DNA from 4 places in the Burkholderia arboris genome. Region 2 is predicted to be linked to each of the others. Evidence: riboswitches for the same ligand, from Rfam matches in the RefSeq annotation. Region 2 holds a riboswitch; each other region holds the start of a gene.
The links. A riboswitch is a leader RNA that binds a small molecule or an ion and turns the genes downstream of it on or off. The one in region 2 is predicted to bind cobalamin.

Region 1 (7,549 bases), 1.0 Mb from region 2:
CGTCGTCGCTGCGCCGGCTCGGCACGCTGCTCGGCACGCAACCGGCGGCCGATGCGGCCGCGGCTGCGTTGACGCACGACATCGGCTCGCTACGCGCACGCTACGCGGCGCGTCCGCCCGTCACGATGTTCTTCCAGGTGTGGGACCGGCCGCTGATGACGCTCAACGGCGCCCACCTGATCAACGAAGTGATCGAACTATGCGGCGGCCGCAACGTGTTCGCGTCGCTCAAGCCGCTCGTGCCGACCGTCACCGACGAGGCCGTGCTCGCGGCGAATCCGGAAGCGATCGTGACGACGAGCGCCGGTGCAACCCGTTCGAACGAGCCGCTGCCGAGCCTCGCGCGCTGGCGCGCATGGCCCGCGCTGACGGCCGTGACGCGCAACAACCTGTTCGCGATCGACGGCGATCTGCTGACGCGGCCATCGCCGCGGATCGCGCAGGGTGCGGCCGCGCTGTGCGAGGACCTCGATGCCGCGCGAACCCGGCGGCCGGCGCGCTGAGTCCCGGCGACTTGCGCGGTCAACGCGCACCGGCGAACGGTGCGACCAATGCGACCGATGCGACCGATGCGACCGATGCCCGAGACGTTGTTGACCGCGCGCGGTGCCGCTTGCATGCAGGCGGCGGCGCGCCTATTCGTCCCAGCGGACGACTTCCCACGTTCGCGCGGCGGCATCCGCGCGCAGCCAGACGACACCGCCCGTCGGCACCGGCCGCGACAACAGCGTATCGAGCGGGACACGCAAAACGTGCGACGCGAACGCACGGATCACGCCCGCATGCGTGATGACCCACTGCGGCCCGTCGAACGTCGTCATCGCATCGGCCTGCCGTGCAATCCGCGCGACGAATCGCGCGACGCTTTCGCCGCCGTGCGCGCAGGCATGCATCAGATCGGCCGCCCACGCGTCGAGTGCCGCGCGGTCGATATCGTCCCAGCGCTGCATTTCCCACGTGCCGAAATCCATCTCCTGCCAGCCGGCATCACGCCGCAGCGGTACGTCGAATGCCCGCGCCAGCCGTTCGGCAACCGACGCGCAGCGCATCAGCGGGCTCGTCCACATCCGGTCGGGCAGCGGCGCGCCAAGATCCGCCAGATGCGCGCGTACGGCCTGCGCGCCGGCGTCGGCCGGCGCGGCGAGCGGCACGTCGCTGCGTCCGTAGCAGATGCCCGGCTCGACGCCGACGGCCGGGTGGCGGATCAGGACGATGTCCATCCGAGCACCACGAGATAGATCGCCAGCTCGCACAGTTGCTGCGCGAAGCCGAGACAGTCGCCCGTATAACCGCCGATCCGCTTCACGAAATAGCGGGCCGCCCATGCGCGCACGAGCACGAGCGCCACGCACGCCGCGACGCCCATGCGCCAGTCCGGCCAGAACAGCCAGGGCAATCCGAAGATCGCAGCAACGCAGGCCGCTCGCGCGCCCATCCGTTGCGCGACCGGTTTCGCCTTGCCCTCGGGCCGCACGTAGTCGAGCGTCATCAGCAGGCTCACGGCCGCCGCGCGGCTCGCCGCATGCGCGGCGATCATCGTCCATGCGGCGCGCAGCGGCAGCATCGACGCGAGCGCTTGCCATTTCAGCCCGAGCGAGATCACGAGCGCGACCGCGCCGAACGTGCCGATCCGCGAATCGTGCATGATGCGCAGCACGTCGTCGCGCGTATAGCCGCCGCCGAACGCATCGCAGCTGTCGGCCAGGCCGTCTTCGTGGAAGGCGCCGGTCGCGAGCAGCGTCGCGGCCATCGACAGCCCGACCGCGATCGACGCCGGCAGCGCGCGCAGCGCGACCAGATAGACCAGCGCGCCCCACGCGCCGACGCATGCGCCGACGAGCGGGAAATAGCGTGCGGCCTGGTCGAGATCGCCGGCCGCGTAGCCGATCGAACGCGGCACGGGCACGCGCGTGAAATAACCGAGCGCGACGAAGAAGTAGCGCAGTTCGGCCCCCACGCCGCGCGCGCGATCAGGCGTCACGATTGTCGACACCCGCGGATTCGAAACTCGCCATCTCGCTGAGGAACGCGGCCGCCGCGCGCACGAGCGGCAGCGCGAGCGCGGCGCCCGTGCCTTCGCCGAGCCGCAGGTCGAGCGCGAGCAGCGGCTTCGCGCCGAAATGCTCGAGCATGCGCCGGTGTCCGGCCTCGTGCGACGTATGCGAGAACACGCAGTAGTCGCGCACGCCGGGGGCGATGCGCTCGGCCACGAGCAGCGCGGCTGTCGCGATGAAACCATCGACGAGGATCGTCATCCGCTCGCTCGCGGCCGCGAGGTACGCGCCCGTCATCATCGCGATCTCGAAGCCGCCGAACGTCGCAAGCACGTCGAGCGGCGCGACCGCGTGCGAATGCTTGACGAGCGCGCGGCCGAGCACCGCGCGCTTGTGCGCGAGGCCCTGGTCGTCGAGGCCCGTGCCGCGCCCGACGCATGCGTCGATCGGCACGTCGAGCAGACGGCTCATCAGGCACGCGGCCGACGACGTGTTCGCGATCCCCATCTCGCCGAAACCGATCACGTTCGTGCCGAGCGATGCGTGCAGGCGCACGCGTGCCGCGCCGGCGGCCAGCGCCGTCATCGCCTCGTCGCGCGTCATCGCCGGCTCCGCCGCGAAGTTGCGCGTGCCGCGCGCGACCGGCAGCGACACCAGCCGGTCCGACAGCGGCAGCGGTGACGCGACGCCCGCATCGACGATCTCGAGCGTGCTCTGCGCGACGCCCGAGAACGCGTTGATCGCGGCGCCGCCGGCCAGGAAATTCGCGACCATCTGCGCAGTCACCGCCTGCGGATAGGGACTGACGCCCTCGGCCGCGATCCCGTGGTCGCCCGCGAACACGATCGTCACCGGACGCTGCACGACCGGCCGCTCGGTGCGCTGGATCAGGCCGATCTGCAGCGCGACCGCCTCGAGTTGGCCGAGGCTGCCGGGCGGCTTGGTCTTGTGGTCGATCACATGCTGCAGGCGCTTGCGCAGTGTGTCGTCGAGGGGCGCGATCGCGGGCGGGAAGTGGGTCGGAGTCGTCATCGAGGAGCCGTGTCGTGCGCGCGGCATGCGCCGCGCATCGAAAGAATCGGAAAGGGAAAGCTCATTGTCGCGCAGGCCACGCCGGCAGCAGCGCATCGCGACCATTCTCGCGGATCAGCACGAGCGGATAGCCGAACGCGTCGCTCGCGCGCGCGGGCGTCAGCACGTCGTGCACGGGGCCGGCCCACGCGCGGCCGCGGCCGTCGAGCAGCAAGGCATGCGTCGCGAAACGCCGTGCGAGATTCAGGTCGTGACACGAGAACAGCACCGTGCGCGGGCCCGTTTCGAGCCACGCGGTCAGCGCGGTCAGGCAGTCGATCTGGTGATGCAGGTCGAGATGCGCGAGCGGCTCGTCGAGCAGCATCAGCGGCGCATCCTGGCACAGCGTCGCGGCCAGCGCGACCCGCTGCCGCTCGCCGCCCGACAGCGACAGGACGTCGCGCGACGCGAGCGCGGTCAGGTCGAACGTCGCGAGCGCATCGCGCGCGGCCGTTCGGTCGCCGTCGCGCTCCCAGCCCCAGCCGCCGAGATACGGAAAGCGGTTGAGCAGCACCGTGTCGAACACGGTCGCGCTGAACGCATCGTGCAATTGCTGCAGCATCAGCGCGCGGCGTTGCGCAAGTTGTTCGGGGCGCCACACGGCAAGCGGCCGGCCGTCGATCTCGACGTGTCCGCCGGCCGGCGGTTGCAGCCCCGCGAGCGTCGCGAGCAGCGTCGTCTTGCCTGCGCCGTTCGGCCCCGCGACACACCAGATCTCGCCTGGGCGGAACGCCTGCGTGAAGCGGTCGAGCAGCGTGCGCGCGCCGGCCGTCAGCGTCAGGTCGACGGCCGCGCAGGTCATGTCGCCGCCATCGGCGTGTCGTGCGGCATCCGTCATCGCATCGGTCTCCTCAACAACATCCACAGGAACACCGGTACGCCGATCAACGCGGTCATCACGCCGACCGGCAACTGCGCGGGCGCGATCGCGGTGCGCGCGAGCAGGTCGGCCGCCATCACGCCGCCGCCGCCCGCGAGCATCGCGGCCGGCAGCAGCATTCGCTGGTCGTTGCCGAATGCGAGCCGCAGCGCATGCGGCACGACGAGTCCGACGAAGCCGATCGTGCCGGCCGTCGTCACCGCGGCCGCGGCGGCCAGCGACGCGACGAGATAGATCCGCATGCGCAGGCGCGCGACGGGCACGCCGAGCGCCTGCGCAGTCGCATCGCCGCGCAGCAGCACGTTCAGTTGCGGCGCGGCCGGCAGCGCGACGCAGGCGGCCAGCAGCAGCGCACTCCATGCGAACCACGGCGCCGTCACGCCGTTGAGGTCGCCCGTGAGCCAGAAGATGATGCCGCGCAGCCGCGCATCGGGCGCGAGCGACAGCAACAGCGTGACGAGCGCGCCCCACCCTGCCGCGATCACGACACCGGTGAGCAGCAAGCGTGGCGACGCGTCGCGCGAATCGCCGCGCCACAGCTCGCGGCGCGCGAGGCCGAGCACGAGCGCGACCGAGACGAGCGAGCCGGCAAATGCGGACGCGTCGACGAGCCACCACGCGCCGCCCGCGATCATCGCGACGAGCGCGAAGCCGGCCGCGCCGCCGGACACGCCGAGCACGTAGGGTTCCGCGAGCGGGTTGCGCAGCAGCACCTGCAGCAGTGCGCCGGCGAGCGCGAGCAGCGCGCCGCACGCGAAGCCGGCGAGTGCGCGCGGCAGGCGCAGCGTGCGGACGATATCTGCGAACAGCGCATCGCCGCCATGCGGCACGAGCGACGCGAGTGCCTGCCACGGCGACATCGGCACGCTGCCGATCGACAGCGACGCGACGAACAGCAGCGCGACCACGGCGGCCAGCGCGGCCCAGATCGCGGCGGCGCGCGCGGCGCTCATGCCGTGCACGGCCGCGCGCATGGCGCGCGGCGCATCCGATTGAGGGTGCCGGCCGGACGTGACAGGGACGCCGCGCGGACGATTGGGGTCAGCATCGAAGAACATTCCGTGAAGCATTGCGCGCCCCGCCTCCCCGCAGGCCACGCGTCACGAAGCCCATGCGGGCTTCCCGTCTCGGCCGGTATCCGGGCTGGCGGCGGTCCGGCTCGCCTTCCCGCGCGTTTCACGCGCAGTGGCCCGCGCCCGCGTGCGACATCTGCACGCAAAACGCGCCCGAGCCGGCCTGCGTCAAGGGACGCGGCCGCTTACCGTTGCGGGGGCAGCGCAGGCTGGTGTGCTCCCGGAGCGCACGCCCTGCTTCCCGTTTAACCGCGCGTGCCACGCGCGAGCACCGAGGCGGCGCCAGTTTAGGAGCGGGTAACGCGAGCGTCAAGGAAGCGTCCGGACACGTACGGGAAGCACCGATTCACGGCAAGAAGCAGGGGTGTTACGACTGGAAACGTTACAGATGTCGGATTGCACGGTATTCCGCGCTAAAATGCTGGGTCTTTAGAGGACGCAGCAAATGCTCAACGAACTCGAAACCTTATCTCAAAATATTGGCCGTCTGATTTCGCTGAACAAGCGCTATCACGCGGAACGGCTCGCGCTCGAGGAGCAGGTCGCGCAATTGCGCGCGGAAGCGGACACGGTCCGCGCGGAACTCGCGGAACTGCGCGACGAACGCAATGCGCTCGCGGCCGAGCGTGACACGCTGTCGGCAAAGATCGACGACGCCCAGGTGAAACTGAACGCGATTCTCGAAAAGCTGCCGCGCTCGAAAAGCGCGGAGCAAGCCGACAACCAGCTCGACCTGCTGGATGCGCAGGCGCGTCCGGATGGCGATGACGCGGCCAGCCACGGAGAACATGCATGAGCACCAAGCAGATCGAAGTCTCGATTCTCGGTCAGGCCTATCGGCTCGCCTGTTCGGCCGAGACCGAAGCGGCGCTGCTCGAGGCCGTCGCGCGGGTCGACGCCGAAATGTCGAAAATCCGCTCGAACAGCTCGGTACGCGGCACCGATCGCATTGCGGTGATGGCGGCGCTGTCGCTCGCATCGGAATTGCTGCGGCTGCAAACGAGCGTGCGGCACGGTGAAGCATTTCCGGCGGAGGAAATCCGTCGTACAATGCACCAGATGAACGAACAGCTCGGCGCGGTGCTCGCACAGCACGAGACGCAGTAACGTTTTAATCGATGCGTCGATTCCCCTTGATCTCTGCGATCAACGGTGGTCAAATTGGCGCATCGAATCACAGTTCAGTCAGCTTCCCTGCCTGGTTCGCCAAGGTCATATATTCCTTGAACCAATGCCATGTGCACGGTTGCGGAAATTTGTAGCACGGGCGCGCGCGTCACTCTGTCTGATGTACCCGAAGTGCTGCTAACTGCGACCAATTCTGAACCCCAGGTTCAGGATGCCGGCCTAGCGGCCAAGGCGGGGGCCTATCCAACGGCATCGGGCACGTCCCGGTGCCGTTTTCTTTTGTAGCAGCCTCTTTCTGCGTCGATCACGATCCATGCAATACTGGCTGATGAAGTCCGAACCGGACGAAGCAAGCATCGACGATCTCGCCAATGCCCCGCAGCGCTCGCTGCCGTGGACCGGCGTGCGCAACTATCAGGCGCGCAATTTCATGCGCGACACGATGAAGATCGGCGACGGCGTGCTGCTCTATCACTCGAGTTGCCCCGAGCCGGGCATCGCGGGCCTCGCCGAAGTGTCGTCGACGCCCTACCCCGATCCCACCCAGTTCGATCCGAACAGCCCCTATTACGACCCGAAATCGACGCAGGAAACGCCGCGCTGGCTGCTCGTCGACGTGCGCTACGTGAACAAGTCGCCGCTCGTGCCGCTCGCCGCCCTGCGCGAACACGACGAGCTCGCCGACATGCGCGTGCTCGCACGCGGCAACCGGCTGTCGATCACACCCGTCACGCGCGCCGAATGGCGGTTCATCACCGAAAAGCTGATGAAGTAAGCGCGCGCCAAAGGTCAAATCTGGTCAGCACGTGCTGCCGTCACGGAACTCGCGGCACTTTCGCGCAGCCTAAGCAACCGCTGCCGGTCGATCGGGCCGGCTGTCGTTTTTTTCGTCGCGCGGTACGCCCGCGTCGCGCACGCGCAATCCGCGTGCGCGCCCTCGCACAAGGAGTCCAACAATGACCAAGAAATCCGCACTCGCGCTGTCGCTCGCCCTCGCCGCCGCCGTTCCCGTCGCGCTGACGCTCGCGTCGCCCGCCGCGCACGCGCAGACCGCAAACCCGCATTTCCCCGAGCCGGCGGGTGTGCTGTCGCTGTCATCGCAGGCCAGCGCCGACGTGCCGCAGGACATCATCCACATCACGCTGTTCTACGAGCAGCAGGCCAAGGATCCGGGCAGCCTCACGGCGCAGTTGAACCAGCGCGCCGATGCGGCGCTGTCGCAGGCGAAGGGCGTATCGGGCGTCACCGCGCACACCGGAGCGTTCTCCGTGTATCCGAGCACCGATCGCGACGGCAAGATTTCCGCGTGGCGCGGCCGTACCGAGGTTGCACTCGAATCGCGCGATTTCGCGGCGGCGTCGAAGCTGGCGGGCCAGTTGTCGAACCTGATGCAGGTCGCAAAC
Region 2 (7,549 bases):
GGCGTCGTCCGACACCGTCGTCATCGACGTGCAGGGCCGCGGCGGCCACGGCGCGGTGCCGCACAAGGCGATCGATCCGGTCGTCGTGTGCGCGCAGATCGTGCTGGCGCTGCAGACGATCGTGTCGCGCAACGTGTCGCCGCTCGACATGGCGATCGTCACGGTCGGCGCGATCCACGCGGGCGAGGCGCCGAACGTGATTCCCGATCGCGCGCAGATGCGCCTGTCGGTGCGCGCGCTGAAACCCGACGTGCGCGACCTGCTGGAGACGCGCATCAAGGAAGTCGTGCATGCGCAAGCTGCCGTGTACGGCGCGACCGCGACGATCGACTACCAGCGCCGCTACCCGGTGCTCGTCAACGATGCGGAAATGACCGAGTTTGCGTGCAGTGTTGCGCGCGAATGGGTGGGCGAAGCGAACCTGATCGACGGGATGGTGCCGCTCACCGGCAGCGAGGATTTCGCGTTCCTGCTCGAGAAGCGGCCGGGCTGCTACCTGATCATCGGCAACGGTGACGGGGAGGGCGGCTGCATGGTGCACAACCCGGGTTACGACTTCAACGACGCGGCGCTGCCCACCGGCGCGTCGTATTGGGTCAAGCTGGCCGAGGCGTTCCTGGTTTGAAGAAGCAGCGCGGCGGCGTCGCAGCCGCCGTTCGACGTGCGCGTCCGTGAAACGGGGCGCGACAGGACGCGCGTGAATTTGACGCTCCTTGACATCGACGGAACAGGTCGCGTGCTACGCTGCGCGCGACGCCGGATCGGCTCGATGAATACAGGTGTGGATGACATGCGAAAACAGCTTCTGAGCGTGCTGGCGGCTTGTGCGGTCGGCGTTCTGGCAGCCGGGTGCGACGACCAGAAGGTGGCCGACGCGGTGAACGCGATCAAGCCCGATCCAATGGCGTTCGGCAAACTGCAGCCGGGCGTCTCGACGACCGAGGACGTGCTCCGCCAGGCGGGCAAGCCGGAAATGGTCAGGCAGGGCGACGACGGGTCGCAGCGGTTCGAGTATCCGCGCGGCCCGTACGGCACGAGCACCTACATGCTCGATTTCGGGCCCGACGGCCGGCTCGTGTCGATCACGCAGGCACTGACGGCGGCGAACATCGCGAAGGTCGTGCCCGGGATGTCGAAGGACGACGTGCGGCAACTGCTCGGCAAGCCGACCGAGGTCGCGCAATACGCGCTGAGCCATGAAGAGGTGTGGAGCTGGCACTGGGCCGAGGGCGGCGTATCGGGCGACGCGATGTTCAACGCGCATTTCTCGCCCGACGGCACCGTGATCCGCACTTCGCGTTCGGAAGCGCCGGGCCGCGAAAAGCCCTGACATCGCGGCACCTCGCCGGTTTTCGGTCAGAACGCCGTGCCGCCGAACAGCGCCGCCGCCGCCGCCGGATTCGACGGCCAATACATGTGCATGTACGTCGCGACGATTGCGCCGTGGCGATAGACGGCTTCGCCGCTACCCGGCACGCCGTCGGGGCGTGCCGCATGCGCGACCGGATCGAGCGGCGTCGCGAGCCGCGAGTAGTGGAACGTGTGACCACGCATCGGTCCGGTGCGCGTATCGAGCTGCTGCATGCCGAGCGCGGCGAACCGGCGCTGCATCGTCGCCTGCCCCGGCAGCAGGCCGAGCATCGACGTCGTCGCACCGTCCGCATCGGTCAGCGATTCACTGAGATACACCATCCCCCCGCATTCCGCGACGATCGGCCGGCCGGCCGCCGCATGCGCGCGAATCGTCCGTGCCGTTTCGTCATTCGCCGCAAGCGTCGCCGCATGCAGTTCCGGATAGCCGCCCGGCAGGAACAGCGCGTCGCAATCATCCGGCACGGGTTCGTCGGCGAGCGGCGAGAAGAATCGCAACTGCGCACCGAACGCGTCGAGCAGCGCGAGATTCGCCGGATAGATGAACGAGAACGCCGCATCGCGCGCAATCGCGATCCGCTTGCCGGCGAGCGAGCGCGGCAGCGGCGCCGCGGCGTCCGGTTCCGCGAACGCGACGGCCGGCGGCAATTCAGCCAGCGCCGTCTGCACGAGCACGTCGGCCGCGCGATCGAGCCGTGCCTCGAGATCGTCGATGTCGGCCGGCTGGTGCAGGCCGAGATGCCGCTCCGGCAGCGCGATGCCCGCATCGGCCGGTACGTGCCCGAGCCAGCGGAGGTCGCTGGGCAGCGCCTGTTGCAATAATTCCGCATGACGTGCCGAGCCGACGCGGTTCGCGAGCACCCCGTGAAACGGCAGCCCCGACCTGAACCGTGCGAGCCCGAATGCGATCGCCGCGAACGTCTGCGCCATCGCCTTCGCGGAAATCACCGCGACGACCGGCACGCCGAACGCGGCTGCGAGATCGGCACTGCTTGGCGTGCCGTCGAACAGCCCCATCACGCCTTCGATCAGGATCAGGTCCGCGTCGCGCGCGGCATCGGCAAGCAGCGCGCGGCAGCCGGCCTCGCCGACCATCCCGAGGTCGAGCGCATGCACGGGGGCGCCGCTCGCGCGTTCGAGCAGCATCGGATCGAGAAAGTCGGGCCCGGTCTTGAACACGCGCACACGGCGGCCGAGCCGGCGGTGCAGCCGCGCGAGGCCGGCCGTCACCGACGTCTTGCCCTGGCCCGACGCGGGCGCACTGACGAACAGCGCGGGGCAGGCGGGCATGCTCAGAACTCCACGCCGCGCTGCGCCTTCACGCCTTGCTCCTTGTACGGATGCTTGACGAGCCGCATTTCGGTGACGAGGTCGGCCGCGTCGATCAGCGCATCGGGCGCATGCCGCCCGGTCACGACGACGTGGACCGAAGCGGGGCGCGCGGCAAGCGCCGCGAGCACTTCGTCGAGCGGCAGGTATTCGTACTTCAGCACGGTGTTCAGCTCGTCGAGGATCACCATGCGGTAGTCGCCGCTTTCGATCATCCGGCGCGCCTCGTCCCAGCCCTTGCGCGCGGTCGCGATATCGGCGTCGCGGTTCTGCGTGTTCCACGTATAGCCGTCGCCCATCGTCACGAAATCGCATTCGGCAACCGCGCCGAGGAAGTCGCGCTCGGACGTGTGCAGCGCGCCCTTGATGAACTGCACGACGCCGAGCCGCATGCCATGGCCGAGCACGCGCACGGCCATGCCGAACGCAGCCGTGCTCTTGCCCTTGCCGTTGCCGGTATTGACGATCAGCAGCCCCTTTTCGTGGGTGGCGGCGGCCTGTTTCTTCTCGTGGCCGGCGCGGCGGCGTTCGGTCATCCGCTGATGGGATTCGGCATCGGTCTTCATCGGAAATCGTCCTGTCGAAAGCGAAACAAAGGGTTCAGAGCGGGCCGGCGAGCGCGACCGTCACGCCGTCCCGGATGGACTTGGGGCCCAGCAGGCGGCCACGCGGCGCTGCAAGCTGCGCACAGGGCTCGGCCACGCCCGCAACACCGAAGCGTGCAAGCGCGGCGTCCGACGGACCGCTCGCGGCCAGTTCGGGACGGCTCGCCAGCTGCATCGCGTCGAATGCGACGAGCGGCCAGCCGCGTCGCGCGCACAGCGTGCGCAGCGCACGGGCACGCGCCTTGTCGGCGAGCGTCGCGACGAGCGCCGGTTCGGCGGCCGGGTAACGCGCCAACGCTGCGCGGATCGCGGCATCGAGTTGCGCGGCCGTGACGTCCGCGCGAAAGCCGATGCCGAGCGCGACACGCATCATGCGCGGCCGCCGAGCGCCGCACGCACCGCCGGATCGTCCGCGAGCGCCGCGACGCGGCCGATCACGACGATCGCCGGCGAACCGAGTCCGGTCGCGCCGACGCGTTCGACGAGGCTGTCGAGCGTCGCAAGCACGTGCCGCTGTTCGGGGCGCGTCGCGTTCTCGATCGCCGCGCACGGCGTATCGCCGGGCAGGCCGCCTTCGCGCAGCGCCGCTGCAATCGTGTCGAGCCGGCGGATGCCCATGTAGATCACGATCGTCATGCGCGTGGCCGCGAGCGCGCGCCAGTCGGGCTCGTCGGCGCCAGCGCCATGGCCCGTGACGAAGATCACGCCCTGCGCGTCGCCGCGCTGAGTGACCGGAATGCCGAGTGCGGCCGGCGCGGCGATGCCGGCGGTGATGCCGTTCACGACCTCGACCGGAAAACCCGCCGCGCCAAGCGCGGCCAGTTCCTCGCCGCCGCGGCCGAACACGAACGGATCGCCGCCCTTGAGCCGCGCGACGCTACGGCCCGCGCGCAGATGCGCGAGCATCGCGGCGACGATCGCGTCCTGCGGCGTCGACGCATGGCCGCCGCGCTTGCCGACGTGCTCGATCTGCGCGTCGGTGCGCGCATGGCGCAGCACGTCGGGGTTCACGAGATCGTCGACGAGCAGTACGTCGGCCATGCCGATCGCGCGCACGGCCCTGAGCGTCAGCAGGTCGGCGTCGCCGGGGCCGGCGCCGATGAGCCAGGCGCGGCTCATCGCACGCGGCACGGTACGCACCGTGTCGAAACAGTGGAAAAGAAAAGGCGGGCGGCACATCGGCGGCCGGCGGACAGGCAATGCATGACGGATCGGGCGAAGCCCGCGCGAACGCGGGCGGAATGCGCACCCCATCCGTCCCCCGCGGATCGGGCGTTCGGCGAGCATCGGGCTCGCCCCTTGCGTCGGCCGGTATCCGGGCTGGCCGCTTGCCAGGCCGCAGCCTTCCCGCCCGGTGAAGGGCAGTGGCATCGCGGGCGGCCTGGGCGCGTGCGCGGGGAGCGCGTCGCGCAGGCGGCGTACCGTTGCGGGGACAGCACAGGCCGGGCGGTCATCCGCCTCCTGTTTCCCGTTTAACTGCATGCACGGAATGCGCATGCGAGCACCGAACGCGGCGCATACGATAGCACACGGTTCGCCCGCGCGAACCGGCCACGGAAGGCCTCCGGCGCGGCGCGAGGGCGGTGCGGAACGCAGTCCCGCGGCCCGTGCCGCCTTGACGCTCCTGCCCCCGCCGCCTACACTCGCACGCGTTTTGGTGCTCGCGCGCGCCTTCCGGCGTGCGCAGTTAAACGGGAAACAGGGAGCTTGCCTGCGTCGCAGTCGAGCCAACCTGTGCTGCCCCCGCAACGGTAAGCGAACGCATCGTGCCCGCCGCGATGCAGCGCCGCTTCGCCGCATGCCGCCCGCATGCGGACGACCGCCACTGGATGCCCTGCGCATCCGGGAAGGCGAAGCGGCGTGTTCGTCAGTCCGGATACCGGCCTAAACATTGGGGTTCAGCGCCGCGGGGAGGCGGCGCATCGTCCACGACCGTAGCGTGCCCGACACCCGAGCGTTTCCCGATTCCCGACGTCCGGCCGCCTGCGCGAGTGCGCATGTTCCGGTGCGATGAAGGGCCGGACCGCGCGGGGCCGCGTAGCGACGGCCGTGTTGGCATTCTTCATGTCGACCGTTCGCCAAGGAGCGTCATGCCCGATTCGTTGTTTCGCCTGTTCAACGACAGTCCGTCCGGGTTGCGCGGCAAGATCGTCGCGATCTATGCGCTGCTGATCGCCTTCAACGCAGGCGCGTGGATCTGGGCATTCGCCGCTTTCCACGGCCAGCCCGTGCTGCTCGGCACCGCGCTGCTCGCGTACGTGTTCGGGCTGCGTCATGCGGTCGACGCCGACCACATCGCGGCCATCGACAACGTCACGCGCAAGCTGATGCAGGAGGGGCGCAGCCCGCTCGGCGCGGGCCTGTTCTTCTCGCTCGGCCATTCGACGGTCGTGATCGTGATGTCGGTCGTGGTGACGCTCACGGCCGCGTCGCTCGCGCGCTTCGAGAGCATGAAAGCGTGGGGCGGCGTGATCAGCACGAGCGTGTCGGCGTTCTTCCTGCTGGTGCTCGCGATCGCGAACCTGCTGATCCTGATTTCCGTCTACCGGACCTTTCGCGCCGCGCGGCGCGGCGAGCCGATCGTCGACGCCGATCTCGACATGCTGCTGAACCAGCGCGGCGTGCTCGCGCGCCTGTTCCGCCCGCTGTTCCGGCTCGTGTCGCGCAGCTGGCACCTGTATCCGGTCGGCTTCCTGTTCGGTTTCGGCTTCGACACGGCGACCGAGATCGCGCTGTTCGGTATCTCGGCGGCGCAGGTGCAGGGCGGGCTGTCGTTCTGGTCCGTGATGGCGCTGCCGATGCTGTTCACCGCCGGCATGACGCTCGTCGACACGACCGACGGCATCCTGATGATGGGCGCGTATCGCTGGGCGTACGTGCGGCCGATCCGCAAGATCTACTACAACATGACGATCACCTTCGTGTCGGTGCTGGTCGCCGCGCTGATCGGCGGCATCGAGGTGCTCGCGCTGCTCGCGGACAAGCTGTCGCTGCAGGGCCCGGTGTGGGACTTCGCGTCGATGGTGGCGTCGCACTTCGGCATGCTCGGCTATGTCGTGATCGGCCTGTTCCTCGCATGCTGGCTCGTGTCGGCCCTGATCTACCGGTTAAAGCGCTACGACGAGATCGACGTGACGATCTCGGCCTGACTCTCCCTTACGACCCTGGATATTCCATGACCCTACGCAAGCTTCCCGTCACGATCGTCACGGGCTTTCTCGGCAGCGGCAAGACGACGCTGATGCGCCACATCCTGCAACACGCCGAAGGCCGCCGCATCGCGGTGATCGTCAACGAATTCGGCGAACTCGGCATCGACGGCGAGATCCTCAAGGGCTGCGGCATCGGCTGCGAGGACGCCGATGGCGCGCCGGGCGAAGCGTCCGGCCAGCTGTACGAACTCGCGAACGGCTGCCTGTGCTGCACCGTGCAGGAAGAGTTCTATCCGGTGATGGAAGCGCTCGTCGAGCGCCGCGCGGACATCGACCACGTGCTGATCGAGACGTCGGGCCTTGCGCTGCCGAAGCCGCTCGTGCAGGCGTTCAACTGGCCGACGATCCGCAACAGCTTCACGGTCGACGCGGTCGTGACCGTCGTCGACGGGCCGGCCGCCGCGAGCGGCCAGTTCGCGGAAAACCCGCAGGCCGTCGACGCGCAGCGCCGCGCCGATCCGAACCTCGACCACGAATCGCCGCTGCACGAACTGTTCGCCGATCAGCTGTCGTCGGCCGATCTGGTGATCGTGAACAAGGCCGATCTCGTCGGCGACGCGGAGTTTGCGCAGATCGAAACCGCGATCCGTGACGAGATCCCGCCGCAGGTGAAGATCGTGCGCGCGACACGCGGCGAGCTCGACCTCGCGATGCTGCTCGGCCTCGAATCGGCGTCGGAAGAAACGATCCACCTGCGTCACGACCATCACGGCTCGGCTGACGACGGCGATCACGATCACCATCACGACGATTTCGACTCGGTGGTCGTGTCCGGCGACGCCGGCACGCGCGAAGCGACGATCGCCGCGCTGCAGCGCGTCGTCGAAGCGCACACGATCTACCGCGCGAAAGGCTTTGCCGCGCTGCCCGGCGCGCCGATGCGGCTCGTGATCCAGGGGGTCGGGCGCCGTTTCGACAGCTATTTCGACCGTCGCTGGCAGGACGGCGAAACGCGCGCGAGCCGCTTCGTGCTGATCGGCGAGGATCTCGACGCGGCCGCACTGCAACGCGCGTTCGACGCCGCGTGCGCGG
Region 3 (7,549 bases), on a different replicon from region 2:
GAGCGGTTCGAGCCAGTCGAGCGTCGCGTTCAGGTCCGTCTTCCAGATGTTGCGGCCGTTGATCGCGCCCACCGACAGCACGCGCTCGGGCGGCAGTTCACGTACCAGTGCGTCGATTTCGTCGCGTGCGTTGATCGCGTCGACATGCAGGCCGTCGACCGGCAACGAGGCAGCGAGCGTCAGGTTGTCCTGAAGCTGGCCGAAGTAGGTGGCGAGCAACACCTTGATGCGGCGCGTTTCCAGCGCGGCATACGCGGTACGGAACGCCTGGCGCCATTCGGCATCGAGCTCGGCCACGAGAATCGGTTCGTCGATCTGCACCCATTCGACGCCCTGCGCGGTCAGCGTGTCGAGCAGCGCGCCGTACACGGGCAGCAGCTTCGGCAGCAGCGCGAGCCGATCGGATTCGTCCTTCGCCTTGCCGAGCCACAGGTATGTGACGGGGCCGAGGATCACCGGCTTCGCGTTCACGCCCTGCGCGTTTGCCTCGGCCAGTTGCTGCAGCAGGCGCGACGGGTCGAGCGAGAAGTTCGTGTCCGCGTGGAACTCCGGCACGATGTAGTGATAGTTCGTGTCGAACCACTTCGTCATTTCACCGGCCGCGACACCGCCGCAGCATGCGGCGTGTTCTTCCGCCGACTGCGCCGAGCGGCCGCGCGCGACGCGGAAATAGTTGTCGAGCGCATCGCCGTGGAAGTCCTGCACGCGCTTCGGCAGGTTACCGAGCGTGAAGCTCATGTCGAGCACCTGGTCGTAGAACGCGAAGTCGCCGATCGGCGCGAGATCGAGATCGCGCTGGTCGTGCCAGTGGCGCTGACGCAGCTCGGTGCCGAGCGCCTTCAGCGCGTCGCGCGACGACTCGCCCTTCCAGTAGCGCTCGAGACCGAACTTGAGTTCGCGCTTCGCGCCGATGCGCGGAAAACCGAGGTTGTGTGTCGTAACCATGAAGCTGCCGTCCAGAGAAAAATTGAAGATCCGGCAGTCATCATAGGGATTTCAAACCATGAAATAAAATGGCATTATTTCATTTATCCATTAAAATTTCTCATGCATTCGTTGCACAGGCAAAATCCATGCTGGAACGATTCCATCTCGTCGTCATTCGTGAAGTCGAGCGCCAGGGCTCACTGACCGCGGCCGCCAATGCGCTGCACCTCACGCAATCGGCGCTCAGCCATACCGTCCGGAAAATCGAGCAGCAGCTCGGCACGCCGATCTGGGACCGCGAAGGCCGTGGCCTGCGGCTCACACAGGGCGGCCAATATCTGCTGAAACTGGCGAACCGGCTGCTGCCGCAGTTCGAGCTTGCCGAGGAGCGGATGAAGCAGTACGCGAAGGGCGAGCGCGGCACGCTGCGCATCGGGATGGAGTGCCACCCGTGCTACCAGTGGCTGCTGAAGGTCGTGTCGCCGTACCTGTCGCGCTGGCCCGACGTCGACGTGGACGTGAAGCAACGCTTCCAGTTCGGCGGTATCGGCGCGCTGTTCGGCTATGACATCGACGTGCTCGTGACGCCCGATCCGCTGAACAAGCCGGGCCTGCGCTTCGATCCCGTGTTCGACTACGAGCAGGTGCTGGTGGTCGCCGACTCGCACCGGTTCGCGAACGCCGACTACGTGACGCCCGAGCAACTGACCGACGAGATCCTGATCACGTACCCGGTCGAAACCGACCGGCTCGACATCTACAACCAGTTCCTGACGCCGGCCGGCATCGTGCCTCGGCGGCACAAGTCGATCGAGACGACCGACATCATGTTGCAAATGGTGGCGAGCGAACGCGGCGTGGCCGCGCTGCCGAGATGGCTGGCCGACGAGTACGCGGACCGGATGCCGGTCGTGCCGGTCAAGCTCGGCAAGAAGGGAATCGCGAAGCAGATCTTCCTCGGCATCCGCGAAGCGGACGCCTCGATCGACTATCTGGCCGCGTTCGTCGCGCTGGCGCGCGAATCGACGTGGAGCGCGCCGCGCATGCCGCGCATGCTGCGCTAGGCGCGCCCGGTTGCGCTGCGCGTCAGGCGGCGCGCAGGCCGATGCGTTCGCTGCGCTCGACCCACGCGCCGAACAGCAGCCCGATCGTCGTCCACATGATCACCTGCATGCCGATAGCCGCAACGCGGAACTTCCACAGCACGGCCGCCGGGAAATCGGCCGGTAACTCGCTGACCGACGGCAGCCCGATCTGCACGGCCGCGATGATCGCGACAAACACGAGCCCGGCGACGATCGACGCGTTCCACTGGCCGAGCTTTGCCAGCAAATGGCGGCGCACGCTGACCGAGAACACCATCGTCGCGACCGAGATCGCGATCATCAGGAAAAACAGGCCCGTGCGATAGCCGATCGTGTCGGGATCGCCGACCGACGGTGGATTGGCCGGGTACTTGAGGTTCGGCACGATCACGAGCGCGATGAACGCCGCCAGCGCGAGCCACGCGGCCAGCGGTCGCGCGGGGAGGCGGCTGCCTCGCCCATAGGCAAACGCGAAGACCAGCGAGAACAGCCCGCCGAATGCCGCGCCGTAGGTCACGACACCCGTCAGCAGGCCGAGGCCGGCCTGCGTGTGGCGGCTGACCAGTTCGGGCTCCGGTGCCTCGCCTTTGGCAGCGTCGGCTTTTTCTTCGAAGGAGATTGCCTGATCGACTTGCGGTTCGCCGACGATTTTCGCGAAACCGAACGTGAGGAGGCCCGCGGCGATGCCTGCGAGCATCCCGCGCATGAGCAGCTTTCCGACCATCTTGACCTCCGCGTCAGTGGCAGGGAAAGCCGAGCAGATGGCGGCCGTCGTGGACGAATTCGTGAACGTACATGCCCGGCACGAGCGACGTTGCGCCCTGTTCCGCGCCGACGAAATAAAGCGCGAGCAACAGGATCAGGCCGACGAATATGGCCCAGGGCAACAGTTCACGGACGGGGATGGGTGCCGGCACGACTGCCGGCTTCAGCACTGCTTCGCTCATGGATGCACCTCAGGGGAATCGCGCCCCGGCAAATGTTGGATGGGTACGAAGGCAGGTCTGGCTTCCGGGATCATCGATCACCGGTTACAGTGGCGCGACCGCGCCGGGATTGCACCGGCTTCCGCGTTTCGTATCGGGCGAATTGTACGCGCGAACGTTCGCGGAATGAAGGGACCGCTCGCGAACGATTGCCCCCGGCCCGGATCCTACAAAGCCCGACATGACCCTGCCTGCCACGCTGTACCTGATCGCGCATGCATCGACCCGGGCGATGCGCACCGGCACGTTTCCCGACGACGATCCGCTCGATGCACACGGGCTCGCCGAAGCCGCTGCATTGCGCGACCGGTGGGCAAGCATCGCCGGCTCGCTCGCGCTGTGCAGCCCTGCACGCTGTGCACGGCAGACCGCCGACGCACTCGGTCTGCGCTCCGAAACTGACGACGCGCTGCGCGACATCGATTGCCGAAACTGGCGCGGCAAGCGCTTGCACGACCTTGCACGCGACTTGCCGGACGAACTGGGTACGTGGATCGGCGACCCGTCCGCGGCGCCGCACGGCGGCGAATCGTTCGAAGCAGCCATGCGCCGCGTCGGCACATGGTTGAATGCGCTGCGACACGACCGCGACATCGTCGCGATCACGCATGCGCCGATCGTTCGCGCGGCCGCCGCCCATGCGCTGCGGATGGATTCCAGGGCGGCAACCCGTATCGGCGTCGCGCCGCTGTCCTGCACGACGCTCGTTGCATCGCCGGATGGATGGACGTTGATTGCGGACGGCAACGCGTAGGCCCGCATTGCGCTCACGATGTGGGCAACGATGCGTGCCGGTACGTCGCGTCACGAATGCATGCCTTCAATCACCTTACGCATCTGCAAGACACACCGTTCGTCCTCCCGACTGTCATCAAACTGACGGCTAGCCGCAGCTAGGATCGGACGCGGTTCCCTTACGAGATGCCGTCATGAATCAACCTGCTTCGTCCGCACCGAACACGCCGGGCTCCGTCGAACGCACCAGGCAGGTCGGCTATGCCGTCTTCCTGCTGGTGCTCGTGCTCGGCGCCGTCTATATCGCCACGCACCTGATCGACGATCTGTCACCGGTCCGCGAAGGAAAGCTGTTCCCTTACCTGCTGCTCGGCGCCGCGCTGCTGATCGCACTCGGCTTCGAATTCGTCAACGGCTTCCACGACACCGCGAACGCGGTCGCCACCGTGATCTATACGCACTCGCTGACGCCGAACGTCGCGGTGATCTGGTCGGGCATGTGGAACTTCCTCGGCGTGATGGTCTCGAGCGGCGCAGTCGCATTCGGCATCCTGCAGTTGCTGCCGGTCGAGCTGATCCTGCAGGTCGGCAGCGGCTCGGGCTTCGCGATGGTGTTCGCGCTGCTGATCGCCGCGATCGTGTGGAACCTCGCAACCTGGTATTTCGGATTGCCGTCATCGAGCTCGCATACGCTGATCGGGTCGATCATCGGCGTCGGGCTGATGAACCAGCTGATGCACGGGCCGTCCGGCACGAGCGGCGTCGACTGGGGCCAGGCGCTCGGCGTGGGCAAGTCGCTGCTGTTCTCGCCGATCGTCGGCTTCCTGTGCGCGTCGTTGCTGCTCCTCGTGCTGAAGGCGCTCGTGCGGATTCCGGCGCTGTACAAGGAGCCGCCGAAGGATCAACCGCCGCCGTTCTGGATTCGCTGCCTGCTGATCCTGACCTGCACGGGCGTGTCGTTCGCGCACGGTTCGAACGACGGGCAGAAAGGGATGGGGCTCATCATGCTGATCCTGATCGGCACGGTGCCGACCGCGTATGCCTTGAACAAGGCCGTCACCCCGGCCGAATCGCAGACGTTCGTTGCCGTCGCGAACCAGGCGGCCGCGACGTTCGGGAAGTACACGAACGGCGTCGCGCCGTCCGCGAACCCGCGCACCGACGTCGAACACTACGTGCAGCGTCGCGAACTGACGCCCGCCGTGCTGCCGGCCGTGGCGCAACTGTCCACGTCGCTCGCGACGGCAGTCGGCGCATCGGGCTCAATGGCGGCCGTGCCGCAGCGCGACGTCGATAACGTGCGCAACACGATGTATCTGGTATCCGAAGCAATTCGCCTGATCGAGAAGTCGGGTCAGCCGGCGTTCGCGGCCGACGACAAGCTCGCGATCGACAACTATCGCACGCAGCTCGACCACGCGACCAAGTTCATTCCGACGTGGGTGAAGGTCGCCGTCGCGATCGCGCTGGGACTCGGCACGATGGTCGGCTGGAAGCGGATCGTCGTGACCGTCGGCGAGAAAATCGGCAAGCAGCATCTGACGTACGGACAGGGCGCATCGGCCGAACTCGTCGCGATGCTGACGATCGGCGCGGCCGACATGTACGGGCTGCCCGTCTCGACGACCCACGTGCTGTCGTCGGGCGTCGCGGGCACGATGGCGGCGAACGGGTCCGGATTGCAATGGAGCACGGTGCGCAGCCTCGTCCTCGCGTGGGTGCTGACGCTGCCGGCGTCGATCGCACTGGCGGCGGGACTCTACTGGCTGTTCCGGTCGCTGACCTGATTTTGGTTGCGGCGGGTGGCCGGTGGAGCCGGTCGCCTGCTGTGGCTGTGGCTGTGGCTGTGGCTGTGGCTGTGGCTGCGGCTGCGGCTGCGGCTGCGGCTGCGGCTGCGGCTGCGGCTGACCGGATCGTCGCCTCTTCGCCTCTTCGCCTCTTCGCCTCTTCGCCTCTTCGCCTCTTCGCCTCTTCGCCTCTTCGCCTCTTCGCCTCTTCGCCTCTTCGCCTCTTCGCCTCTTCGCCTCTTCGCTCGAGCACGTCACCTCATTGGGTATGTCGGTGCCGCGTCTTCCCGTTTCCCCCTCCGAATTGAAGCGCAAGATCTGGAACGCATCCGCACACGGACGCCGCTAGACTGGGTTCATCAACTTTCGTCGTGGATTCGACCGTGCGCAACCGCACGGCGCCACGTTGCGGATGAATCGAGGGGCACCTGTGAACATTGCCGATCTGCAACCTGCCGTCGAATCGACGGACATCGCACAACGCGTCGATGCGATCGACTGGTCGACCGTCGATACCGAACTCGATCGCTACGGATGCGCGCACGTGCCGGGCCTGATGCCGGCACGCGAATGCGATGCGCTCGCATCGCTCTATCCACGGGATGCGCTCTATCGTTCACGCGTCGTGATGGCACGGCACGGGTTCGGCCGCGGCGAATACAAGTACTTCGCGTACCCGTTGCCTGCGCTCATCGCCGAATTGCGCGCGACGCTCTACCCGCATCTCGCGCCGATCGCGAATCGCTGGAACCAGGCACTCGGGATCGACGTCCGCTATCCGAAAGACCACACGACATTCCTCGATCGCTGCCACGCGGCGGGACAGACGCGACCAACGCCGCTGATCCTGCAATACGGCCCCGACGACTACAACTGCCTCCATCAGGATCTCTATGGCGAACACGTGTTTCCGCTCCAGGTCGCGATCCTGCTGTCGGCGCCGGGCCGCGATTTCACCGGAGGGGAGTTCGTGTTGACGGAACAGCGGCCACGCATGCAGTCGCGTACGGAAGTGGTGCCGCTGATGCAAGGCGACGCGGTGATCTTCGCCGTACATGGCAGGCCCGTGCAGGGAACGCGCGGCGTCTATCGCGTCAACCTGCGTCACGGCGTGAGCCGGATCCGAAGCGGCCACCGCCACACGGTCGGCATCATCTTCCACGACGCACAGTAACGGCAGTCGAGACGGGCGCGACGCTGCCGCACCGCTCACCATGCACCGGGTGCATGCGCGGAGCACTGCGCGCCATTGCTCGGGAAGCCTGCAATCGGGAATTGGCTATTCAGCGTGATCACTCGCACGCAGCGACGGCGACCGATTGCGCCGACCGTCGGACCACCGCGGCCATGACGGGCCTACGCTCAGGTGAATGACGAGAAACAGCCGTATTCACCTGTCGTCACGCACATGCAGCCTGCAGTCCGGCCTACCCTCGCGCCACGATCGCCCGCAGCCGATCGCCTGCATCGGAAGCCAGCCGCGCATAGCCCGGCAACGTCAGCAGCGCGAGCACGCCGGCCGCGACGAACGCCCAGCGGAAATCGTCGAGCACGTAGTGCATGCCGGCCGCATCGCCGCGCACGAGTGCCGCGAGACGCAATGACAATGCGCCGAACGCGATCCCCATCCCGATCGTCATCTGCTGCGCAGCGCTCCACAGCGTGCTGGCTGCACTCGTCTGCTGAGCCGGGATATCCGCATAGGCGAGCGTCGCGAGCGTCGTGAACTGCATCGACCGCGTGAGTCCGTAGACGAATACGACGAGCAGCGTGATCGCCAGCGGCGTCGACGCGGTCAGCCAACCGCACGCGATCGTGAAGAAGCCGACGATCGTCACATCGACGAGTGCAACGCGCCGGAAGCCGTATCGGTCGAGAATCCAGGACGTTCCCGCCTTCATCCCCAGATTGCCGAGTGCGCTAGCCAGCAGCAGCAGGCCAGACTGAAACGGCGACAACCCGAAACCGATCTGGAACAGCAGCGGCAGCAGGTACGGCACGGCGTTGATCGCCATCCGCGTGACCGAAC
Region 4 (7,549 bases), on a different replicon from region 2:
GCGATGCCGTCGGCTTCGAGTTCGGCCGCGAGCCCCTGCGTGAAGCGCGACAGCGCGGCCTTCACCGCCGCATAGACGGTCGCGCCGCCCGCGCGCGAAAAATCGTCGAACGGCCGCAGCGGCGGCAGCGCCGTCACCGAGCCGACGTTGACGATCCAGCCCGCGCCGCGCGCGCGCATCAACGGGATGGCGGCCTGCGCCAGCGCGAACGGGATGCGCAGATAGTGCTCGATCGTCGTGTCGAACATCGTCATCGGCATCGCGTCGACGCACGCGTAGTCGGCCACGCCCGCGTTGTTCACGAGGATGTCGAGGCCGCCGGCGGCCTGCGCCGCGCGCCCGACGAGCGCGTCGCGCTCGGCCGCGTCCGACAGGTCGCCCGCAAGCGCGATCGCACGGCCGCCGGCCTGTTCGATCAGCGCAACCGTTTCGGCGAGCGTGCCGGCGGTGCTGGCCGATTGCGTGAGGCTGCGCGCCGTCACGACGACGGTCGCGCCTTCGGATGCGAGGCGCTGCGCGATCGCGCGGCCGATGCCGCGGCTCGCGCCCGTCACGAGCGCGCACTTGCCCGCGAGGATCCGGGATGGGGTGTCGGTCATGATGTCTCCAGTCATTTCGATGCGTGTTGTTCAGCCCGCGATATCCGCAACGTGCAGCACGAACTTGGTTTTCGCCTCGCCCGTTTGAACGAGATCGAGTGCGCGGGCCGCCTGTTCGAGCGGGAAACTGTCGAAGCGCGGCACGCGCAACGCGCGCCGGCCGAGCCGTTCCGCGATCGACGCGAGCGTGGCGCCGCTCGGCATCCGGCTGTAGGTCAGCGCGACCTGCAGCCCGCGGCGCGCGGCTTCGGCGCCGGTCGCGGCCAACCGTTCGGCGTCGCCGGCCGCGAGCGTCATGATGTTCACGAGCGTGCCGCCCGGTGCGAGCAGGTCGAGCGCATCGGGCAGCGTGCCGCCGCCGACCGCGTCAAGCACGAGGTCGATGCCGCCGGGCGCCCACGTGCGGATGGCGGCGTCGATGTTCCCGGCGCGATAGTCGATGGCGATCTCTGCGCCCAGCGATTCGACCGTGTCGCGGTTGCGCGCCGAACACGTTGCCGCGACCCGCGCGCCGGCCTGCGCCGCCAGCTGGACCGCGAACGTGCCGACCGCACCCGCGCCGCCATGCACCAGCACGGTTTGTCCGGCACGCAGCCCGCCGTCGTCGAACAGGCCGGCCCACGCGGCCAGCGCGGGGGTCGGCGTCGCGGCCGCTTCCGCAAGACTCACCGCGTCGGGCAAGCGCACGACCGAGTCGTGGCGCACCGCGACGTATTCCGCATACGCACCCCAGCGCCCCGCGCCAACGTCGGTCTGCGCGAACACGCGCATGCCGGGTTCGAACCCGGCGACGCCGTCGCCGACCGCTTCGACGATTCCCGCCGCATCGAAACCGATCACGAACGGGAACGTGTACTGCATGAACGCGCCGAGAAAGCCTTCGCGGCATTTCCAGTCGGCGGGATTGACGCCCGCGTACGCGACGCGGATCAGCACGTCGCCGGGGCCCGGTTTCGGCGCCGGCACGTCGGCCAGCCGGAAGGCGTCGGAATGACCGACGCGGTCGATCAGAAGCGCTCGCATCTTCGTGTCTCCAGTGGTGTTGTCGGTTGGGTGTGCGCGGCGCTTCACGCCGCCGTGTCGGCCAGCAGGCTCGACGCGAGCGGACAGAACGCATGCGAGATCGCATCGACCGTCCAGTCGGGGCTTTCGGCATCGAACCGGCGGTCGACCCAGCCCCAGTGATACGGATGCAGCAGGTACTCGCCGAGCAGATCGTCGACCTGCGCGAATTCCTGTTGCCACACGTGCGTCCAGGCGCCGGGGGTTTCGATCCGGTTCAGGCGCCAGTTGCGGATGCCTGGCATGAACGCGGGCATGTGCAGCAGTTCGTGCTCGAGCGAGGCAACCTGTGCTTCGCTTGCCTGCGGGCGTACCCGCAACATCAGCGTGCGCCACACGCCGTCGCGTAACGCGGGTTCGCGCAGGCCGCCGCCGATCGCGCGGCACGCCGCGCCGTCGAGGCGCGCAATGCCGGGCAGTTGCGCCAGTGCGGCGAAATCGGCTGCGGAATCGGCGGATCGTTCCTCGCGCAGCACATCGAGCGTGTAGTCGCCCGCGCCCCAGCAGCCTTCCAGATTGCGCGCGAGCGTCACGCGTTTCGCGCCCGGCAACGCCTGCGCGGCCTCGCGCAATGCGTGCTCGATCGCTTTTGCAGCGTGATCCGTCAAAACGAATACCTGCGCGGTGTCATGCCGCATGGTCGGCCTCCGTCAGCGCGGGCAGCGGCGTGTCCGCGTCCGTCATCACATGGCGGCGGCGCGCATCGCACAGCCCGTCGACCGCCATCCAGAACGCCACCACGTCGCCATCGGTCATCGCGCGCATCCGGTAATAGGAATACGCATCGTCGACCTGCCACGTCAGCCACAGCGTGCTCGGCTGCCCCGGCACCGCGACGGGCGGCGACACCCAGCGGCCGGCCGCCGTCAATCCGCGTGCCGCATGGCCCGGCAGATAGCGGTCGCGCAGCAGCGCGAGCACGTCGGGAATGCGCTCGGGCGCGAGCGTGATTTCGTCTACGATCTGGATCATTCGCGTATCGTCCGTGGTCGTTCGGGTCGGGATGGCTGGCCGGCCTACGCCGTTCCGGCGAGGCCGAAGGCGGCCGGCGTGGATAGCATTCTTGCGTGGGCGCAGCTCAAGAACCCCTACCGGCTCGCTCACCGGCCCCTGTCGCAGCGATCAGATCGGGAGACTCATGAAACAGCGTGTATTGCCGGCGAGCGGACGCGTGCTGCCGGGTCTCGACGCGCGCCTGCTGAGCGAACTCACGCGCAGCGGCGCGCCGCCGGCCGACCGCACGGCGCAACCGCAGCAAGCGGCGACGACGCCGGGCGGCTTCGTCGCGCTGTACCGCGACGCGATCGTGCGGCTCGAGGCGCAGGTCGCGCGCGGCAACGGCCATCCGCCGATGCGCAAGCAGGAAGTCGACCTGATGTGCCGCTGCCTGCTGAGCTGTGCGACGCTCGCCGACGCGATCCGCTGCGCGCGCGACTTCTGCGAGATGCTGACGCCGCGCGCCGGCGTGCTGTCGCTCGCGGTGCGCGACGGCCACGCGACGTTCCGGATGGACTCGCTGCGTCGTACGCGCAGCCCGGCCGCATGCCTCGTCGACTTGACCGGCCTGTTCTGCTATCTGCAGCTGTTCGGCTGGCTGATCGGGCAACCGCTGCGGCCCACTGGCGTGTGGCTCGGCCATCCGCGCCGCGACGACGCGGTGCCGCTGCTCGGGCTGTTCAACGCGCCGGTCGACGTCGGCCGGAAAACCTACGGCTTCGCGTTCGACGCGACGCGGCTCGATTGCCGCGTGATCCGGCAGCCGGGCGAGCTCGACGCGTTTCTCGTCGACTTTCCGTTTCGTCTGATCGATGCGGCGCCGGCCGTCGTGTCATGGGCGCAGCAGGTGCGCGGTTTTCTCGATGCGGCGCTCGCGCGCGAACAGGCGCTGCCGGCGCTCGCGGAACTGGCCGCGTGGCTCGGCGTCAGCGACGCGACGTTACGGCGGCGGCTCGCGGCGGAAGACAGCGGCTATCACGTGCTGCGCGAACAATGCCTGGCCGATGCGGCACGGCGATGCCTGCACGAGACGGACTGGCCGATTACGCGCGTGGCCGCGTATCTCGGCTTCGGCGGCGAAGAAGCATTCCGGCGCGCGTTCGTGCGCTGGACCGGCGTCGCGCCGAGCCGGTTCCGGCGCGAGCGCTGGGCGCCCGATCACCCCGATTCTTCAGACGAAAAACACGACACCGGCGCATAAGCGAAAGGATTCGGAAAGCAGTTGCCGGGTAATGACGTTTTTTCGCATCCCCGCGCGGCGCGGCAATTGACGCGCCCGAGCGCACGCCATTACCCTTGCGCGCTGATGGTTCCCGGAGACGGGATCAAAAGGGAACGCAGGAGGGGCAACGCCTCGAAACTGCGGCTGCCCCCGCAACTGTGAGCGGCGAATCCGTGCCACTGCATGCCACTGGGAAACCGGGAAGGCCTGCACGGATGACGACCCGCGAGCCAGGAGACCTGCCATCGACCCGAGGTCCAGCAGCCGCACCGGGCGGGGTGTCCCGATGCGCAAGCACCGCCGTTGGCGGTCGCCCGTTGCATGGACGACCCGACCTCAGGATCCGTCAGATGCCCTTCGTTCCCGAATCCGCTTCCCAGCCGGAAGCGTCGCACCGACACGCCGTCGGCATGCACAACCTGCCCGCCCTTCGCTCGCGACCGCCGTACGCGCAACACGCCTTCTCCCGCTGTCTCATGAACATTCGCCACCTGCTCGCCACGTCCGCCGCCACCGCGCTGCTCGCCCCGATCGCCCATGCCGCCGGCGACACCGCGCTCCAGCAGCCGCCCCAGCCGGCGGAAAGCGTCGACCTGCCGACGATCAGCGTGACCGACACGCGTCGCCTGCCCGAATCGTTCGACGGGCGCTATGCGACGACCCAGGTCCTCACGCGAACCGACCTCGACCGGCTTTCGCCGAGCGACCCGAGCATCACTCAGGCGCTTGCGACGCTGCCCGGCGTGACCGTTTCGCAGAACGGCGGCCCCGGTTCGTCCGCATCGGTCAGCATCCGCGGCTCGTCGGCGAGCCAGGTCGCCGTGTTCATCGACGGCATCCGCATCGGCTCGCCCACCACCGGCATCGCGCCGTGGGCCGACCTGCCGACGGAAGCGTTCGAACGGGTCGAAGTGATCTCGGGCCCGGCCGCCGCGTCGTTCGGCGCCAACGCGATGGGCGGTGTCGTGCAGCTGTTCACGCGCCGCTCGTCGAGCCAGCCGAACCAGACCACCGTGTCGTTCGGCGGTGGGTCGAACAAGACGTTCGACACGCAGTTGCGCACGTCGGGCACAGTGCCGTCGACCGGGCCGCTCGCCGCGCTCGGCGGGCTCACCTACTCGCTCGGCCTGCACACGTACAACACGGCCGGCATCGATTCGACGCGGCCGGTCTTGCCGTATCACGAGGACGGCCGCAATCCGTATCACGCGCAGGATCTCGATGCGCGCCTCGGTTACGCGCGCGACAACTGGTCGGTCTCGACGTTCGCGCTGTATCACCGTTCCGACCTGTCCTACGACAACAGCGGCTATCCGAACCGCCAGCTCGATCACCAGCTGACGACCGGTCTCGCGTTCCATCTCGACATCACGCCCGATACGCAGTTCGACCAGTCGTTCGGTTATGCGAACGATCGCCAATTCCTCTACGCGAGCGATCCGGCCATCCCGACCGACCAGATCAATTCGCAGCGCATCAGCACGTCGACCTCCCTGACCCATCAGGAGCGCGGGTTCCACCTGTTCGGCCTGCCGCTATCGGGCGAGAGCAAGCTCGGGTACGACTTCACGCGCGAACAGGCGTCCCTGCCGATCGACGCGCCCGGCGGCATACCGACGCGCAACGACTCCGCGTTCTCGCTGCATCAGTCGGCCACGCTCGGCAGCGTGACGCTGTTCCTCGCGGGGCGTCGCGAGATCATCGCCGGGCAAGGCGTGAACACCGGCAATGCCGCGCTGTCGTGGGCGATCACGCCGGTCTATACGGCGCGCGTGTCGTACGGCAATGCGTTCCGCCTGCCGAGTTTCAACGACCTGTACTACCCCGGCTACGGCAATCCGAACCTCAGCCCGGAACGCAGCACGTCGGTCGAGGCCGCGCTCGACGCGAACACGTCGTACGGCACGTTCACCGCCGCGATCTACGACACGCGCGTCAGCAACCTGATCGCGTACAACCCGGCGACGTATTCGCCGATGAACATCGGCCGCGCGCATATCCGCGGGATCGACCTGTCGTACAAGGGGACGATCGGCCGCTACACGCCGGTGAGCGTCGCGATCGGCCTCCTGAATCCGCAGGACGAGACCCATGACAGCTGGCTCAACCGCCGGCCGCGCCAGACGGTCAGCCTGAACGTGGACCACACGTGGGACGAACTGCACCTGCACGCGCTCAGCACGGGGGCGTCGCTGAACTACGGCGGGACGACCTTCGACGATCCGGTCAACACGACGTACCTGCCGTCGTACCTGACCGTGAACCTGCGCGCGTCGTACCGGATCAATTCGCACCTGACGGTGTCGGCCACGCTGTCGAACCTGTTCGACCGGCAATACATGACCGCGTACGGCTACAACACGCTCGGGCGGACTGCGTTCGGCAAGGTCAGCTACACGTTCTGACGGCGCGTCGCCTCGGCGCCTGCGTCGCGGGCGCCGGCACGCACGGGAAATTGACATCGCAGCAAAACCTAATAGAATTAGGTTTTTGACTAACCTGCATAGCATCCGCCATGGCACGTGCCGGCATTACCGTGGACAAGCTCGTCGAAGCCGGCGCGCAGCTCGCCGATGAAACCGGCTTCGAACAGCTCACCGGCGCAGCGCTCGCGCGGCATTTCGACGTCAAGCTGGCCAGCCTGTATTCCCATATCCCGAGTTTCGACGACCTGAAGAGCCGGATCGCGCTGTTCGCGCTGCAGGAGCTCGCCGATCGCGCGACCGACGCACTGGCCGGCCGCACCGGCAAGGACGCGCTGGCCGCGCTCGCGAACGTCTATCGCGACTATGCACGCGCGCATCCCGGCCGCTTTGCGGCCGCGCGCCATCCGGTGAGCGCCGAGCGCGCCGCCGGGAGCGCGGGCGGCCGGCTCGTGAGGATGACCTCGGCCGTACTGCGCAGCTACGACCTGCCGGATGCCGAGCAGGCCCATGCGATCCGCCTGCTCGGCGGCTTCTTCATGGGCTACGTGACGCTCGAAGGCGCCGGCGGCTTCTCGCACAGCGCGCCGGATTCCGATGCGTCGTGGTCGCGCAGCCTCGATGCGCTCGACGTGATGCTGCGCCACTGGCCTTCGGCCGCATGACGCGCCGGCTGGAATTCAAGCGATGAAAGACAAACCTGACGGCGTCGTACTGGCGAGCCGTGTCGTGCCTTTCCCGGCATCGATCAGCGACGAAGCGCGAAGCGCGTTGCAACGACTCGTCGGCAACGACGGCGTGCCGCTGAATGCGCTGCACGTGATGCCGGCGCTGGACGATCGCGACGCGTGGATGCGCGTGAAGGCGGCCGCCGATGAGCACTACGCGGCCGCCGTCGAGAAGCTCGCCGGGTATCTGCGTTCGAGCGTCGAGACGATCCGCGCCGGCCACGCGGACGTGCATGTCGCGACGCCCGAAGCGCCGGTGTCCGATGCATGCGCCTACATCGACCTGCACGGCGGCGCACTGATCGTCGGCGGCGGCGCCGCGTGCCGCGCCGGCGCGCAAATGCAGGCCGACCGGCTCGGCATGCGCTGCTACGGCGTCGACTACCGCATGCCGCCCGGCCATCCGTATCCGGCCGCACTCGACGATTGCATCGCGACCTATGCGCACGTGCTGGCGCGCCACGCGCCGGAAAACGTCGTGATCGGCGGCCGCTCGGCCGGCGGCAATCTCGCAGCCGC

Region 1: it holds a riboswitch for cobalamin, as region 2 does, so the genes downstream of both, OHZ10_RS13380 (FecCD family ABC transporter permease) here and OHZ10_RS08715 (HoxN/HupN/NixA family nickel/cobalt transporter) in region 2, are expected to answer to the same signal.
Region 3: it holds a riboswitch for cobalamin, as region 2 does, so the genes downstream of both, OHZ10_RS32640 (CbtB domain-containing protein) here and OHZ10_RS08715 (HoxN/HupN/NixA family nickel/cobalt transporter) in region 2, are expected to answer to the same signal.
Region 4: it holds a riboswitch for cobalamin, as region 2 does, so the genes downstream of both, OHZ10_RS27135 (TonB-dependent receptor domain-containing protein) here and OHZ10_RS08715 (HoxN/HupN/NixA family nickel/cobalt transporter) in region 2, are expected to answer to the same signal.

Annotation. Positions count from the first base shown of each region.
Region 1 covers NZ_CP109821.1:2,849,590-2,857,138, forward strand. Annotated here, with positions in the region: gene OHZ10_RS13355 (cobalamin-binding protein) at 1-503, shown strand, start outside; gene cobC (alpha-ribazole phosphatase) at 636-1,220, opposite strand; gene OHZ10_RS13365 (adenosylcobinamide-GDP ribazoletransferase) at 1,205-1,981, opposite strand; gene cobT (nicotinate-nucleotide--dimethylbenzimidazole phosphoribosyltransferase) at 1,971-3,026, opposite strand; gene OHZ10_RS13375 (ABC transporter ATP-binding protein) at 3,088-3,903, opposite strand; gene OHZ10_RS13380 (FecCD family ABC transporter permease) at 3,900-5,015, opposite strand; cobalamin riboswitch at 5,058-5,309, opposite strand; gene OHZ10_RS13385 (hypothetical protein) at 5,464-5,814, shown strand; gene OHZ10_RS13390 (cell division protein ZapA) at 5,811-6,125, shown strand; RNA gene ssrS (6S RNA) at 6,207-6,388, shown strand; gene OHZ10_RS13400 (EVE domain-containing protein) at 6,460-6,921, shown strand; gene OHZ10_RS13405 (SIMPL domain-containing protein) at 7,103-7,549, shown strand, end outside.
Region 2 covers NZ_CP109821.1:1,839,156-1,846,704, forward strand. Annotated here, with positions in the region: gene OHZ10_RS08685 (M20 aminoacylase family protein) at 1-625, shown strand, start outside; gene bamE (outer membrane protein assembly factor BamE domain-containing protein) at 791-1,330, shown strand; gene OHZ10_RS08695 (cobyrinate a,c-diamide synthase) at 1,357-2,661, opposite strand; gene cobO (cob(I)yrinic acid a,c-diamide adenosyltransferase) at 2,664-3,266, opposite strand; gene OHZ10_RS08705 (cobalamin biosynthesis protein) at 3,301-3,678, opposite strand; gene cobA (uroporphyrinogen-III C-methyltransferase) at 3,675-4,484, opposite strand; cobalamin riboswitch at 4,595-4,830, opposite strand; cobalamin riboswitch at 4,944-5,207, shown strand; gene OHZ10_RS08715 (HoxN/HupN/NixA family nickel/cobalt transporter) at 5,396-6,454, shown strand; gene cobW (cobalamin biosynthesis protein CobW) at 6,481-7,549, shown strand, end outside.
Region 3 covers NZ_CP109822.1:3,397,936-3,405,484, forward strand. Annotated here, with positions in the region: gene metE (5-methyltetrahydropteroyltriglutamate--homocysteine S-methyltransferase) at 1-945, opposite strand, end outside; gene OHZ10_RS32630 (LysR family transcriptional regulator) at 1,074-1,991, shown strand; gene OHZ10_RS32635 (CbtA family protein) at 2,014-2,736, opposite strand; gene OHZ10_RS32640 (CbtB domain-containing protein) at 2,750-2,959, opposite strand; cobalamin riboswitch at 2,993-3,130, opposite strand; gene OHZ10_RS32645 (histidine phosphatase family protein) at 3,180-3,752, shown strand; gene OHZ10_RS32650 (inorganic phosphate transporter) at 3,928-5,520, shown strand; gene OHZ10_RS32655 (2OG-Fe(II) oxygenase) at 5,951-6,694, shown strand; gene OHZ10_RS32660 (DHA2 family efflux MFS transporter permease subunit) at 6,948-7,549, opposite strand, start outside.
Region 4 covers NZ_CP109822.1:2,191,623-2,199,171, forward strand. Annotated here, with positions in the region: gene OHZ10_RS27110 (SDR family NAD(P)-dependent oxidoreductase) at 1-599, opposite strand, end outside; gene OHZ10_RS27115 (NADP-dependent oxidoreductase) at 630-1,622, opposite strand; gene OHZ10_RS27120 (Dabb family protein) at 1,667-2,299, opposite strand; gene OHZ10_RS27125 (hypothetical protein) at 2,289-2,633, opposite strand; gene OHZ10_RS27130 (AraC family transcriptional regulator) at 2,800-3,858, shown strand; cobalamin riboswitch at 3,948-4,140, shown strand; gene OHZ10_RS27135 (TonB-dependent receptor domain-containing protein) at 4,356-6,284, shown strand; gene OHZ10_RS27140 (TetR/AcrR family transcriptional regulator) at 6,395-6,967, shown strand; gene OHZ10_RS27145 (alpha/beta hydrolase) at 6,990-7,549, shown strand, end outside.